Regions from separate parts of the Pseudoduganella sp. genome, predicted to be linked through region 2. Evidence: predicted binding sites of a transcription regulator. Region 2 holds the regulator's gene; each other region holds the start of a gene.
What was found. Region 2 encodes FNR, which switches genes on or off when oxygen is low (the NO sensors DNR and NnrR bind a similar motif). Its sites were predicted from a motif close to TTGATNNNNATCAA; they were not measured.
Positions count from the first base shown of each region.

Region 1: ACE3TQ_RS04460 (universal stress protein) is a predicted target of FNR. The motif match lies at 3,161-3,174, and genes of this name have one in related genera.
Region 3: ACE3TQ_RS14140 (MBL fold metallo-hydrolase RNA specificity domain-containing protein) is a predicted target of FNR. The motif match lies at 1,603-1,616, and genes of this name have one in related genera.

Region 1 is NZ_JAYSCO010000006.1:37,729-42,573, forward strand. Features, by position in the region: gene rodA (rod shape-determining protein RodA) at 1-493, opposite strand, end outside; gene ACE3TQ_RS04455 (PHA/PHB synthase family protein) at 625-2,235, opposite strand; gene ACE3TQ_RS04460 (universal stress protein) at 2,252-3,091, opposite strand; gene ACE3TQ_RS04465 (TonB-dependent siderophore receptor) at 3,302-4,845, shown strand, end outside.
Region 2 is NZ_JAYSCO010000008.1:51,920-56,764, forward strand. Features, by position in the region: gene ACE3TQ_RS05865 (ABC transporter ATP-binding protein) at 1-1,493, shown strand, start outside; gene ACE3TQ_RS05870 (DUF1854 domain-containing protein) at 1,483-1,950, shown strand; gene ACE3TQ_RS05875 (bacteriohemerythrin) at 2,049-2,435, shown strand; gene fnr (fumarate/nitrate reduction transcriptional regulator Fnr) at 2,497-3,270, opposite strand; gene ACE3TQ_RS05885 (response regulator) at 3,373-4,008, opposite strand; gene ACE3TQ_RS05890 (response regulator) at 4,001-4,845, opposite strand, start outside.
Region 3 is NZ_JAYSCO010000026.1:65,090-69,934, reverse strand. Features, by position in the region: gene ACE3TQ_RS14150 (hypothetical protein) at 1-180, opposite strand, end outside; gene ACE3TQ_RS14145 (amino acid permease) at 173-1,513, opposite strand; gene ACE3TQ_RS14140 (MBL fold metallo-hydrolase RNA specificity domain-containing protein) at 1,651-3,015, shown strand; gene ACE3TQ_RS14135 (diguanylate cyclase domain-containing protein) at 3,024-3,983, shown strand; gene ACE3TQ_RS14130 (thymidine phosphorylase family protein) at 3,994-4,845, shown strand, end outside.

The sequences.
Region 1 (4,845 bases), on a different contig from region 2:
GCATCGCCGTACCGAAATCGGGCTGCTTGGCGATCAGGCCGACCGGGATGGCGAGCAGCAGCGCTGCCACGGCGAAGCGCCGCCAGCCCTGGACGTTATCGTAGCGATGGAAGTACCAGGCCAGCATCAATGGCATGGCAATCTTCATCATTTCGGACGGCTGGAAATCGTGCCCCAGGTTCAGCCAGCGGGTCGATCCCTTCTTGGTCACGCCAAACAGGAACACGGCCACCAGCAGTGCCACGCCCAGCGCATACAGCGCCGCCGCGTGGCGCATCAGCACCTGCTGCGGGACGTTCGCCGCGGCCCACATCAGGCCCATGGCCATCAGCACGTTGCGCAGCTGAAGCTCGAAACGGCCCGGGAAATCGGCGGAAGCGGAATACAGGGTGAAAAGGCCGGTGCCAACCAGGACGCCGACGATTGCCGCCAGCGGCGCGTCGACCGCCAGCACCGGGCGCAGGCGCTGCCAGAGTGGTGTTTGAAGGGTCATCAAGCCGCCTGCAGCCAGATGATGCGGCCGGCCAGTACGGCGAATCCTACCAGGGTGAGGGCGGCCAGCAAGGCCAGGCGGCGACGGAATTGTTTCTGTTCTTGGTCCATGCCGAAATTATAAGGCAAGGGCTAACCTTCCCGCACGTAGATTCCGGGAGCGTCGCCAAGCCAGGGATAGGAAGGATGGGCTGTTGCGGCGGGTGCGCGCGGCTCTCCGCAGCGCTCGGCCAGCCACGCGTTCCAGTCCTGCCACCAGGAGCCGGCCCCCGGCTTCTGCAGGGCCAGCCACTGCTTGGCGCTGCTCGCGGCCAGCAGCGGGCCGGCCCAGTACTGCTGTTTGGCGCTGCCGCCGGGCGGGTTGATGATGCCCAGGATATGGCCGGATGCGGTCAAGGCGTACCGTACCGGCGCGCCCACCAGGGCCGCGCTGCAATAGGTGCTGCGCCACGGGGTGATGTGGTCCGCCACCGCTCCCACCGCGTACAGCGGCTGGCGTATGCGCCCCAGGTCGAGCCGCTCGCCGCGCAGCTCCAGCGCATCGGCTTGCGCCAGCTGGTTCGCCAGGTACAGCGCGCGCAGGCAGAACGCGTGGGTGGCGCGCGGCTGCCGTGTGCCGTCGGCATTCCAGGCCAGCGGCGCCAGCGACGGCGCCGCTTCGCCCAGCAGGTATTTCTGCACCACGTAGCGCCAGACCTGGGTATTGGGGCGCAGCATGCGGAAGCTCCAGCCGATCTGCTGCGCATCGAGGAAACCCTGGCGCGCCATCAGGCCTTCCAGCAGCGCCACGCTGTCGTCGCTGATAAAGCTGGCGATGTCGCCCGGCTTGGAGAAATCGGTCAGGGTGGCGAGCAGGGACCAGTGCGCGACCGGAATGTCCTGCGCCTGCGGATAGCGCCGGTTCAACCACGCCATCAGCGCCGCCAGGGCGGTGCCGCCGATGCAGTAGCCGACCGCATGCACCTGCGGCACGCCGGCAATCGTGCGCGCAGCCTCGATCGCGGCCAGGATGCCGTCAAACAGATGGTCCTCGAAGGACATGCCAGCCTGGTCCGAGCCAGGATTCTTCCAGCTGATCACGAACACATCGAAGCCTTGCCCGACCAGGTAGCGCACCATGCTTTGCTGCGCGGTCAGGTCGAGGATGTAGTACTTGTTGATCCAGGGCGGCACCAGCACCAGGGGCATGGCATGCACGCGGCCGCACACCGGCGTGTACTGGATCAGCTCCATGACCGGGTTGCGCATGACGACGCGGCCCGGGGTGGCGGCCAGGTCGCGCCCCAGCTCGAAGCGCGCGCGGTCCACCATGCGCAGGTCGCCCGCCAGCAGGTCGCGCAGATACTCCTGGAAGCCGGCGCGCAGGCTGGCGCCGCCGCTGTCGAAGGCGCGCCGCAAGGCTTGCGGATTGGTGAACAGGAAGTTGCTCGGCGCCACAGCATTGCACCAGTGGCGCAGCCAGAAGGCGGCGCTGCGCGCGTCGCGCTCGTCGACGCCGGGCGTGTCGTAGACCTGCCGCTCCAGCGTACGCGTCAGGCCCAGGTACTGCTGCATCAGTGCATGGAAGAAGGGATTGGCGCGCCAGGCGTCGTCGACAAAGCGGTCGTCGCCTTCCGCCGCCTCGGCGACGGGCGCGGGCGTGGCTGTGGCCCAGGCGACGGTGGCCAGCTCGTGCCACGCCCGGGCCAACTCCACAGGGTGCGCCAGCCACGCGGCGGCGACTTGGGCAAATGGGTTCGGCATGCGAACCAGTATAGCCCTAGTGCGCCATGAGCACCGGCAAGGTCATGCTTTGCAGTATCGTGCGCGTGGCGCCGCCCAGCATGATCTCGCGGAAGCGGCTATGGCTGTAGCAGCCCATTACCAGCAGGTCGGCGTCGACATCGGCCGCGTACGACAGCAGGGCGGAGCCGATCTCGATGTCCGTCACTTGCGATGACACCTCGACTTCGATGCCGTGGCGCGCCAGGTAGAGCGCCATATCGGCCCCCGGTTCGCCGCCATGCACCTCGGGCGCGCGCCCGGCGTTGAACACCACCAGCGACACTTTGCCGGCGGCCTGCATCAGCGGCAGCGCGGCAGTGACGGCGCGCGTCGCTTCCATGCTGCCATCCCACGCCACCAGCACGCGGCGGAACGGTGCCTCGAAGTGGCCGGCATAGGGTACCACCAGCACCGGGCGCGCACTGTTTGTGGCGAGGAACTCGGGCGTCTCCTCCGCCAGCGGCGCCATCGGCTCATCGGGATTGGCCTGGCCCACCACCAGCAGGTCGGCGTAACGCGACTGCAGGACCAGGCCATCGGCTGCCTGGTCATCCACCAGGCGTGCCTCGCAGGACGCCACATCCAGCGCGGCGCATTGCCGTTCGAACTCCTGCAGGGCGGAGCGGGCCTGCCTGCGCGCTTCGTCCATGCATTCGGCGGCCATGCTGACGCCCATGGAGGTGGCGTAATCCATGGTCAGGTAGCGCGAAACACCGGTCATTGCCGCGCCCACCAGGCGGCCCCGGAACATGGCGGCGATCTGCGCGCCAAGGCGCACGCGGCGCGCCGTATCGGCCGATCCGTTCACGTGGACGACGATTGTCTTGTAAGTCATGGCTGCCTCCCGCTGTGGTTTGGAATAAAGGATTACCAAAAAGTCTAGGCCGGTACGCAAAGCCTGTGCATGACCTGGATCAAGCGCGGTCGATTTGACATTTGAATGAGAATCGTTATCATCTATGGGTTTAGAAACGGGAGCCAGCCATCTGTACGCGGAACGCCAGCTAGTCATAAAAGCAAGAATGATTTACTGGTTGAGGTACTGATGAAGATGAAACAAATGGCCGCCCTGCTGGCGGTGGCATTCCCTTTGGCCGCGCTCGCGGAGGACAGCGTGGTGCTGCCGCAGGTCGAGGTGACGGCGCAGAAGTTGGACGAAACTTCCTACACGGTGGACAAGGGCCGCACGGCCACGCCGCTCAGCATCGCGCTGCGCGACACGCCGCAGTCGGTCTCCGTCTTCACCCGGCAGCGCATTGAAGACCAGGGCCTGCAAACCGTGACCGACGTGGTCAACAACGTCACCGGCGTCTCGGTCAACCAGTACGAAACCCACCGCGCCGGCTTCACCGCGCGCGGCTTCGATATCGACAACCTGCAGATCGACGGTGTCCCGACCACCTGGGAACAGGCCTGGAGTTCGGGTGAGGTGATCGGCAGCCTGGCCCTGTACGAGCGCGTGGAAGTCGTGCGCGGCGCCACCGGCCTGATGACCGGTGCCGGCAATCCCTCCGCCGCCATCAACCTGGTGCGCAAGCGCGCCACCAGCAAGGACCTGGCCGGCTCCGCCGAAATCGGAATCGGCCGCTGGAACGAGCGGCGCGCCATGGTCGACGTATCGACCGCGCTGAATGCGTCCGGCAGCGTGCGTGGCCGCGTGGTGGGCGAGCTCCAGCGCAGCGACAGCTGGACCGACCTGCTGCAGAACAAGAGCAACACCTACTACGCCACGGTGGAAGCCGACCTGGCGCCGCGCACCGTACTGTCGGCCGGCATCAGCAAACAGAAAAACGATCCGAAAGGCCCGATGTGGGGCGGCCTGCCGGCCTGGTACACCGACGGCAGCACACCTGGCTGGGACGTTTCCAAAACGTCGTCGGCTGACTGGACGCGCTGGGAGACCGAGTACGAGAACACCTTCGCCAACCTGGAGCATGGCTTTGAGAATGGCTGGAAGCTGCGCGCCAGCTTCTCGCATGGCGACCGCAAGGCCGATTCCGCGCTGCTTTACCTGTCCGGAGTGCCGGACCGTGTCACCGGCCTGGGCATGAACGCCTTTGCCGGTTCCTACAAGGTCAGCACCAGGCAGAACGACTTCAGCCTGCACGCCAGCGGGCCGTTCGAGCTGGCTGGCCGCAAGCACGAAGCAGCCTTCGGCTATGCGCACTCCAGGCAGAAGTTCCACTCCCAGAGCCGGGCCGCCGACTATGGCAGCAGCTACCCGGCCGTCGGCGACTTCAATCACTGGGACGGCAGCAAGTACCCCGAACCGAGATGGGGCCCGCTGTCCTTCTACGAAGCCAGCGTCACCACGCAGGACGCCTTGTACGGCGTGGCGCGCTTCTCCCTCAGCGACCCGCTGAAAGCGATTGTCGGCGCACGTGTCACCAACTACGACAAAACCGGCACCGGCGCGTGGGTCGCGCCATACCGCATGAAGTATGAGCGCGAGCTGACGCCGTACGCGGGCCTGGTCTACGACATCAACGAGAACTTTTCGGCCTACGCCAGCCATACCGACATCTTCCAGCCGCAGAACCGGCACGACAAGGCAGGCGCGCTGCTGGACCCGATCGTCGGCAAGAGCAC
Region 2 (4,845 bases):
GCACCACCACGTATGAGCACCTGCTGCGCATGTCGCTTGAATACTTCGGCGGCAAGCGCACCGGCGACCTGATGTCGCGCATCGGCTCCGAATCCGACCGCATCTGCGTCTTCCTCTCGCTGCACCTGCTGGACTTCGCCTCCGACTGCCTGATGATCATCATGACCGGCGTGATCCTGTTCACGATCGACCCATGGCTGGCCGTCACCACCCTGCTGCCGCTGCCCTTCATCGCCTGGATGATCCACCTGGTGCGCGACCGCCTGCGCACCGGCTTTGAGAAGATCGACCGCGTATGGGGCGAAGTGACCAACGTGCTGGCCGACACCATCCCCGGCATCCGCGTGGTGAAAGCCTTTGCGCAGGAAACACGCGAAGCGCAGCGCTTCCGCACCGCCAACAAGCACAACCTGGCCGTCAACGACAAGCTGAACAAGGTATGGTCGCTGTTCTCGCCGACCGTCTCCTTCCTGACCGAGCTGGGCATCCTGGTGATCTACGTGTTCGGCATCTACCTGATTTCCAAGCACAGCGTCACGGTCGGCGTGCTGAGCGCCTTCGTCACCTACGCCACCCGTTTCTACGGCCGCCTGGACTCCATGAGCCGCATCGTGTCCGTGACGCAGAAATCGGCCTCCGCCGCCAAGCGCATCTTCGACATCCTCGACCACGTATCGAGCGTGCCGGACCCGGCCCAGCCGGCCAAACTGGAAAACGTGAAAGGCGACATCACCCTGCGCGAAGTCGGCTTCCGCTACGGTAACCGCGCGGTCAACCGCGGCGTCAACCTGGAAATCAAGGCCGGCGAGATGATCGGCCTGGTGGGCCACTCCGGCTCCGGCAAATCCACCCTCGTCAACCTGATCTGCCGCTTCTACGACGTGGCCGAAGGCGCCATCCTGCTGGATGGCCAGGACATCCGCAATTTCGCCGTCTCCGACTACCGCCGCAACATCGGCCTGGTGCTGCAGGAGCCGTTCCTGTTCTTCGGCACCATCGCCGAGAACATCGCCTACGGCAAGCCGAACGCCACGCGCGAAGAGATCATGAAAGCGGCGCGCGCCGCCCACGCCCACGACTTCATCCTGCGCCTGCCGCAGGGCTACGACTCGATGGTGGGCGAGCGCGGCCAGGGCCTGTCCGGCGGAGAGCGCCAGCGCATCTCGATTGCACGCGCCCTGCTGATCGACCCGCGCATCCTGATCCTCGACGAAGCCACCGCCTCGGTCGACTCCGAAACCGAAAAGGAAATCCAGAAAGCGCTCGACAACCTGGTGGCCGGCCGCACCACGATCGCCATCGCGCACCGCCTGTCCACCCTGCAGCGCGCCAACCGCCTGGTCGTGATGGACCGCGGCAAAGTGGTGGAAGAAGGCCCGCACGAGGAGCTGATGGCCAAGGAAGGCGCCTATTACCGCCTGTACCAGGCACAAGCACGTAACGTCGACACCGACCTGGATGACAAAGCAAAGAGCCGCGAAGATGACAATTGATTTCCAACTGAGCCGCGACAGCTTCGGCAAACTGAACCTGGTCGACGCCAACGGCGTGCGGCACGAAAACGTCTCGCCGGTGCGCGCCTTCCCCATCCAGGCCCCGGAAGAAGGCCTGTCGCTGGTGAACACCGACGGCAAGGAAGTGGCATGGCTGGATCGGATTTCCGACCTGCCGCCGGAGATGGCCGACATCGTGCGGGAAGAGCTGGCCGGGCGCGAATTCATGCCCGAGATCACCCGCATCATTGATGTGGGCAGCTATGCCTGTCCGTCCACCTGGACCGTGGCCACCGACCGCGGCGAGACCAGCTTCGTGCTGCGCGGGGAGGAAGATATCCGCCGCATTGGCAGCGTCTCGCTACTGGTCTCCGACAGCCACGGCATCCACTTCTTGATCCGCGACCAGTTCGCGCTCGACAAGCACAGCAAGAAGATCCTCGACCGCTTCATGTAGCACGGGCGCGCCCGTTGCAGGGCAAATTTGATCTGGGTCATGGGCGGACGATGTTGCCGCCAAGCACAATAGCTCCATTACATAAAGTGGTGGTGTGCATGGATTCTATCGTTTTCGGCCCCGACCTGGCACTCGGCATCCCCGTGATGGACCAGTCGCACCGCATCGTCTTTGACCTGCTGGAGTCGATGCAATCCCTGGCGCGCCCCGCTTTCGACGCCGCTTGCCACCAGCTGGCGGCCGAACTGGCCGAAGACCTGGCGGAGGAGAACCGGCTGATGGCGACCATCCAGTATCCGCTGGCCGCCACCCACCGCGCGGCCCACGACGGCCTGCTCGCCTCCCTCGACCATGCGCTTTGCCTGCTGGCAGCGGGCGACGAGGCCGGCGCACGCCAGATCGTGCATTCGCTGCCGGACTGGTTCGCAGCACATATCAACACCATGGACCTGGCCCTGGCAATCGCCGCCAGCCGCCTGGAATAAAAAGGGGGCAGCCGAAGCTGCCCCATACACCCCCTACAGGTGAGAAACTTGTACGCGCGGATTATGCAACCGCGAGTTCTTGCGCCATGCCGCCGGAGGACATCGCCTCGAGCTTGGCGCGGTCGAGAATGCGCAGGTCGCGGTTCTGCAGCACGATCGAGCCATCCTGGCGCAGGCGAGCCAGCTGGCGGCTCACGCTTTCCACCGTCAGGCCCAGGTAGCCGCCAATGTCTTCACGCGACATGCGCAGCTGGAAGCTGGTCGACGAATAGCCGCGCTGGGCGTAGCGGCCAGCCAGGTTCAGCAGGAACAGGGCCAGGCGCTGCTCGGCGCGCATATGGCTCAGGAACAGCATCACCGACTGTTCGCGCTGGATTTCGCGGCTCATGGTGCGGTGGAACTGCTGCAGCAGGCCGGGAATCTGCATCACCAGCTCCTGCAGGCGGTTGAACGGGATTTCACAGACCTCGCTGTCTTCCAGGGCGACCGCATTGCAGGAATGCTGGCCGGCGCCGATCGCTTCCATGCCCAGCAGGTCGCCGGCCATGTGGAAGCCGCCGATGGTCTGTTCGCCGCGCTGGTTCACCTGCACGGTCTTGAAATGGCCGAAGCGCACCGCATACAGGCTGTGGAAGCTGTCGCCAGTCTGGTACAGCGGTTCGTCGCGGGCCACGCGGCGGCGGCGCGCAATGATCTGGTCCAGGCGGGCCACGTCATCCTCAGCCAGGCCCTGCGGCAGGCACAGGCGGTTAAAGCTGCACAGCGAGCATTTGGGTGCGACTGGTGCGCAATTCTTGGTGGCGTTTGCAGGGGTGATTGGGATGACCGGGCTCATGATGCTGCTCCTTGTTTTCGATGGAGACAGTATCGCGCCCGGAACCATTTCCCGGTATCAAGCTTCCTGTGTAGTTGCTGTAGTGGTTCCCCTACACCCGGTTCAGATGAGTCCGTGCTCCAGGGCATAGCGGGTCAGCTCTGCATTGCTGGACATGCCCATTTTCTCGAGGATGCGGCTACGGTATGTTGTCACTGTATTAGGACTGAGGTGCAGTTTCTCCCCGATCTGCACCAGCGGCTCGCCCTGGGCGATCAGCTTGAACACTTCCAGCTCGCGGTTGGACAGCTCCTCGTGGTCGCCGCTCGGGCCGCCGCCCACCAGGGTTGCCAGTTTTTCAAGTAACGCCGGGCTCACGTGCTTGCCGCCGGCCGCCGCCTTGCGCACCGCTTCCACCAGGGTTGGCGTCGGGGCGTCCTTGGTCAGGTAGCCGGACGCGCCCAGCTTGAGCGCGCGCACGGCGTAAATCTCCTCCGAATAGGTGCTCAGCACCAGCACCGCCATGCGCGGGCATTCGCTGCGCAGGGTTTTCAGCAGGTCCAGGCCGTTCTTGCCCGGCATTTTGATATCGACCAGCGCCACGTCGAAACTGCGCTCCGCCACCCGCGCCATCGCTTCCACGGCGTTGCCGGCTTCCCCTTCCACGCTGATGTCGGGCGCGGTGCCCAGCATCAGGCGCACGCCGTTGCGCGCGATGGCGTGGTCATCGACCAGCAGTACGGTGATCTTGTCACCCATTCTTATCCTCCAATGGCAGGCGCAGTTGCAGGGTGGTGCCCTGCCCGGCCTTGCCGCTGATTGTCAGTTCGCCGGCAAAGCGGCGCGTGCGTTCGTGCATGCCGAACAGGCCCCACGATTCGCGGTCGGACAGGCCGGCGCTTTCGATGCCCTTGCCGTCATCCTCCACCCGCAGCACGACGTTGTCGCCATCCCGGTCGACCAGCACGCGCGCCTCGCTGGCTTCGGCGTGGCGCACCACATTGGTCAGCGCCTCCTGCGCCACGCGGAACAGCATGGTGCTGCGCTCGGCGTCCAGCTCCAGTGCCGCCGCGTCGGGCGTGATATGGCAGCTGCAGCGCAAGCCGCTGCGCTGGGCCACCTGTTCGGAATACCATTCCAGCGCAGGCCAGATGCCCAGTTGGTCCAGCACGCTGGGCCGCAGGTCGGTGATCACGCGGCGCACGGTCTCGATGGCGTCCTGCGCCAGCTTGGCGGCATCCTGCAGCAGCGGGTCCGATTGCTCGCCGCCGCGCTCGATGGCCACCGAAATGTAAGCCTTGATGCCGGTCAGCAGGCCGCCCAGTTCGTCGTGGATCTCCTGCGCGATGCGGGTGCGCTCATGTTCCTTCAGCTTTTCCTGGTAGGCCGCCAGCTCGCGCAGCTCCTTCTGCGATTGGCGCAGCACGCGTTCGGCCTGCAGTTTTTCCTCGATCAGGCGCTGCTCGCGCAGCAGGCGGTCGATGGCGCCGGCCAGGAAGTCCAGGTAGCGGCCGTCGCTGTCCTTCACCAGGTAGTCGCGCGCGCCGCGGCGCATGGCTTCCGCCGCCACGGTGGCGCTGTCGGCGCCGGTCAGCA
Region 3 (4,845 bases), on a different contig from region 2:
CACGCGGCGCCAGACATCCTGCTCGTTGGGCTTGAGCAGGTGCTGGTAATAGACGCTGTGCACGTCGAGGCCGGCATAGTCGGCGCCCATGTGCTGGCGCAGCGCGCGTTTCATGCCGTCGGCATAGTCGAGCGGCTGCTCGCCCATGCCGTGGATGGTCAGCAGTACGGCTTTAGCCATGCGCCGGGGCGCCGCGGAAGCGGTAGCCGATGAACAAGACCAGCAGCCAGACCGGGATCAGGTAGACCGACAGGCGCAGGCCTTCCGTCAGGTACATGATGACCAGGATGCCGGCCAGGAAGGCCAGGCACAGGTAGTTGGTGAATGGGTAGCCCCAGCTCTTGAAGCCGGTCTCTTTGCCTTCGGCGCGCTTCTGGGCGCGGAAGCGAAGGTGGATCCAGCTGATCATGCCCCAGTTGATCACCAGCGAGGAAACCACCAGGCCCATCAGCAGGCCGAATACCTGGCCCGGCATGAAGTAGTTCAGCAGCACGCAGCTGCCGGTGGCCAGGGCCGACACGCCGAGGGCGACCAGGGGCACGCCGCGCTGGTTGACCGCCAGCAGGGCCTTCGGTGCATTGCCCTGCTGCGCCATGCCGTACAGCATGCGGCTGTTCGAGTAGACGCCGCTGTTATATACGGACAGGGCGGCCGTCAGCACCACCACGTTCAGGGCGTGCGCGACGAACTTGGCGTCCAGCGCGTGGAAGATCATGACGAACGGGCTGCCGCCGTCGGCCACCTTTTGCCACGGGTAGAGCGAGAGCAGTACGCCCAGCGCGCCGACATAGAAGATCAGGATGCGGTAGATGGCTTGGTTGGTGGCCTTGGGGATGGTCTCGGACGGGTTGTCGGCTTCGGCGGCGGTAATGCCGATCAGTTCCAGGCCGCCGTAGGAGAACATGATGACGGCCATGGCCATCACCAGCCCGCTGGCGCCGTTGGGGAAGAAGCCGCCGTGCTGCCACAGGTTGGCCACGCTCGCTTCCGGCCCGGCATTGCCGGAGGCCAGCAGGTAAACGCCGAACACGATCATGCCGACCACCGCCACCACTTTGATGATGGCGAACCAGAATTCCATTTCGCCGAAGGCGCGCACATTGGCCAGGCTGATGGCGTTGATGGCGAGGAAGAAGGCGAGGGCGCTGACCCAGTGCGGCAGGTCGGGCAGCCAGAATTCCATGTATTTGCTGACGGCGGTCAGCTCGGCCATGCTGACCAGCACATACAGCACCCAGTAGTTCCAGCCCGACATGAAGCCGGCCATGTGGCCGCAGTATTTGTTGGCGAAGTAGCTGAAGGAGCCTGCCACCGGTTCATCCACCACCATCTCGCCCAGCTGGCGCATGATGAGGAAGGCGATGAAGCCGGCCACCGCATAGCCCAGCAGCACGGACGGGCCGGCCATCTTGATGGTTTGCGCTATGCCCAGGAATAGGCCGGTACCAATGGCGCCGCCCAGCGCGATCAGCTGGATATGGCGGCTTTTCAGGCCCCGTTTCAGTTCTGTCATGTATGGCGTCCTGCTCAGGTTGTAATCAAAGGCCCTGATTCTACACGTTGTTGTGATTAGTGCATTGACGCATTTTGACTACGGACTCCTTGATCTGGATCAAACATTTTGCGCGGCCGCTTGGATATGCTGCAAATATGCTCACGTTAAAGTTCCTCGGCGCCACTGGCACCGTTACCGGGTCCAAATACCTGCTGCGCCACGGCGACCAGCAGGTGCTGGTCGACTGTGGCCTGTTCCAGGGCTACAAGCAGCTGCGCCTGCGCAACTGGGATGCCTTCCCGGTGCTGCCGGCGGCCATCCGCAGCGTGGTGCTGACGCATGCGCACCTGGACCACAGCGGCTTCTTGCCGGTGCTGGTCAGCGCCGGCTTCCGCGGCAAGGTGTACTGCACCGAGGCCACGCGCGACCTGTGCCACATCCTGCTGCCCGACAGCGGCCGCCTGCTGGAGGAGGAGGCGCTGTATGCCAACCGCCACAACTACTCCAAGCACAAGCCGGCCTTGCCCTTGTATTCCGAGGCCGATGCGCTGCGCGCGCTGGAACACCTGGTGGCGGTGCCGGTCGGCCACGAGTTCGCACTTGCGCCGGGCATGACGGCGCGCCTGCAGCTGGCCGGCCATATCCTGGGCGCGGCGTCGGTCTCGCTTGAGTGCGAGGGGCGGCGCATCCTGTTCTCCGGCGACGTCGGGCGGCCCAACGACCCGATCATGCGGCCGCCGACGGCGCTGGGCGCGTTCGACTACCTGGTGGTGGAGTCGACCTACGGCGACCGCTGCCACGAGGCGTCCGACCCGCGCGCGCGCCTGGCCGACATCATCAGCAAGACGGCGGCGCGCGGCGGCGTGACGGTGATACCGTCCTTTGCCGTGGGCCGGGCGCAGGAACTGCTGCACGAAATCGGCCAGCTGAAGCGCGCCGGCGCCATCCCGGCCGCCTTGCCGGTTTACCTGAACAGCCCGATGGCGGTGGACGCGACGCGCCTGTATATGAAGCACCACGGCCAGCACCGGCTCGACGAGCAGGCCTGCCGCGCGCTGGGGCATGTGGCGCACATCGTCAACAGCGTGGAGGAGTCGATGGCGCTGAACCGGCGCCAGACGCCGATGGTGATCATCGCCGCCAGCGGCATGGCGACCGGCGGCCGCGTGCTGCACCACCTGAAGGCCTTTGCCGGCGATGCGCGCAACACCATCCTGTTCGCCGGCTTCCAGGCGGCCGGCACGCGCGGCGCGCGCCTGCTGGCGGGCGAGACCTCGGTCAAGATCCATGGCGAGTATTATCCGGTGCGGGCGCGCATCGAGATGATCGGCAACCTGTCGGCGCACGCCGACGCTGACGAGATCATGGACTGGCTGGCACGGGCGCCGGCCGCGCCGCGCCAGTGTTTCGTCACGCACGGCGAGCCGGCGGCGGCCGACGCGCTGCGGCGCCGTATCGGCGAACGGCTGCAATGGCCGTGCCGCGTCCCCGAGTATCTGGAAGAAGTGGTACTGGATTAGGGGATGCCGTGCCCGGCCCGCTACAACGTTCGCTGCACCGCCTGGCGCGGCTGCTGCGCCGGCAGCGGCGCGAGGCCAGGGCGCGCCAGCGCCTGATGGCCAGCGTGTTCGAGGCCACGGCGGAGGGCATCCTGATCGTCGGGCGCGACATGCGCATCGTGGAGGCCAACCGCGCCTTTCTGGCAATGAGCGGCTATGCGCGCCGCGAGCTGCTGGGCCAGCACCCGCGCATCATGCAGTCCGGGCGGCAGGATGCGGAATTCTACAGAGCGATGTGGGGCCGCCTGCTGGCCAGCGGCCAGTGGGATGGCAAGATCTGGGACAAGCGGCGCGACGGCAGCCTGTTCGCGGCGCATGTCTCGCTCAGCGCGGTGCGCGGCGACGACGGCGAGGTGCTGCACTACCTGGGCTTGTTTACCGACATCACCGAGGAGTGCCTGCGCCAGGAAGCGGTGGAGCAGCTGGCCTTCATCGACCCGCTGACCCGCCTGCCGAACCGGCGCCTGATGCGCGACCGCCTGCTGCAGGCGCTGGCGTTTGCCGCGCGCGGCGGCGCGCTGGTGGCGGTGTGCATGATCGACCTGGACGGCTTCAAGGCGGTCAACGACACGCTGGGGCATGCGGCGGGCGATGCGGTGCTGGTGGAGGTGGCGGGGCGCCTGCAGCAGGTGGTGCGCGCCAACGATACGGTGGCGCGCCTGGGCGGCGACGAGTTCGTGCTGCTGCTGACGGGCCTGGGCGCGGTGGCGGAAGCGGAGGAAGTCATCGAGCGCGCGCTGCACGCGGTGCGCGCGCCGATCGTGCTGGAGGGCGGCGCCGTGGCGCGCGTCTCGGCCAGCATCGGCCTGGCGCTGTATCCGGACGACGCGCTGCTGCCGGAGGAACTGTTAAGGCGCAGCGACGCCGCCATGTATGCGGCCAAGCGGCAGGGGCGCGATTGCTGTCGCCGCGCGCCGGAGTTGCAATGAAGGAGAGGAAATGGCTTATGTATTGAAGGCGCGCCGCCTGGGCATCGATACTTACCAGCAGCCGGTGGCCTACCTGCGGCGCGACGGCGCGGTGTGCAAGGCGGAAGGCTTCGCGGCGCAGTCGCGCCTCGAGCTGCAGTGCGGGTCGCAGGTGGTGGCGGCCACGCTGAACGTGGTCGACGGCGCGCTGCTCGAGGGGCAGGAGGTTGGCCTGTCGGAAGCAGCCTGGGAGGCCCTGGGGGCTGGCAGCGGTGCGCCGGTGACGGTGCGCCATGCCGCGCCGCTGGCCTCGTTCGCGGCGGTGCGCGGCAAGATCCACGGCCGCCCACTGGACGACGCGGCGGCGCAGTGCATCGTGGCCGATATCGCCGGCGGGCGCTATCCCGACATCCACCTGGCCAGCTTCATCACGGCCTGCTCCGGCAACCGGCTCGACCTGGCCGAAACCATCGCCCTGACGCGCGCCATGGCGGCGGCCGGGCAGCGCATGGCGTGGCCGGCGCCGGTGGTGGTGGACAAGCACTGCGTGGGCGGCTTGCCGGGCAACCGCACCACGTTGCTGGTGGTGCCGATCGTGGCGGCCTGCGGCATGACCATGCCCAAGACCTCCTCGCGCGCGATCACCTCGCCGGCCGGCACCGCCGACACCATGGAGACGCTGGCGCCGGTGGCGATCGGCATCGACGGCATGCGGCGCGTGGTCGAGCGGGAGGGCGGCTGCATCGTGTGGGGCGGCAGCGTGACCCTGAGCCCGGCCGACGATGTGCTGATCCGCGTCGAGCGCCCGCTGGAACTCGACAGCGACGGCCTGCTGGTGGCGTCCGTGCTGTCGAAAAAGCTGGCGGCCGGCGCCAGCCATGTG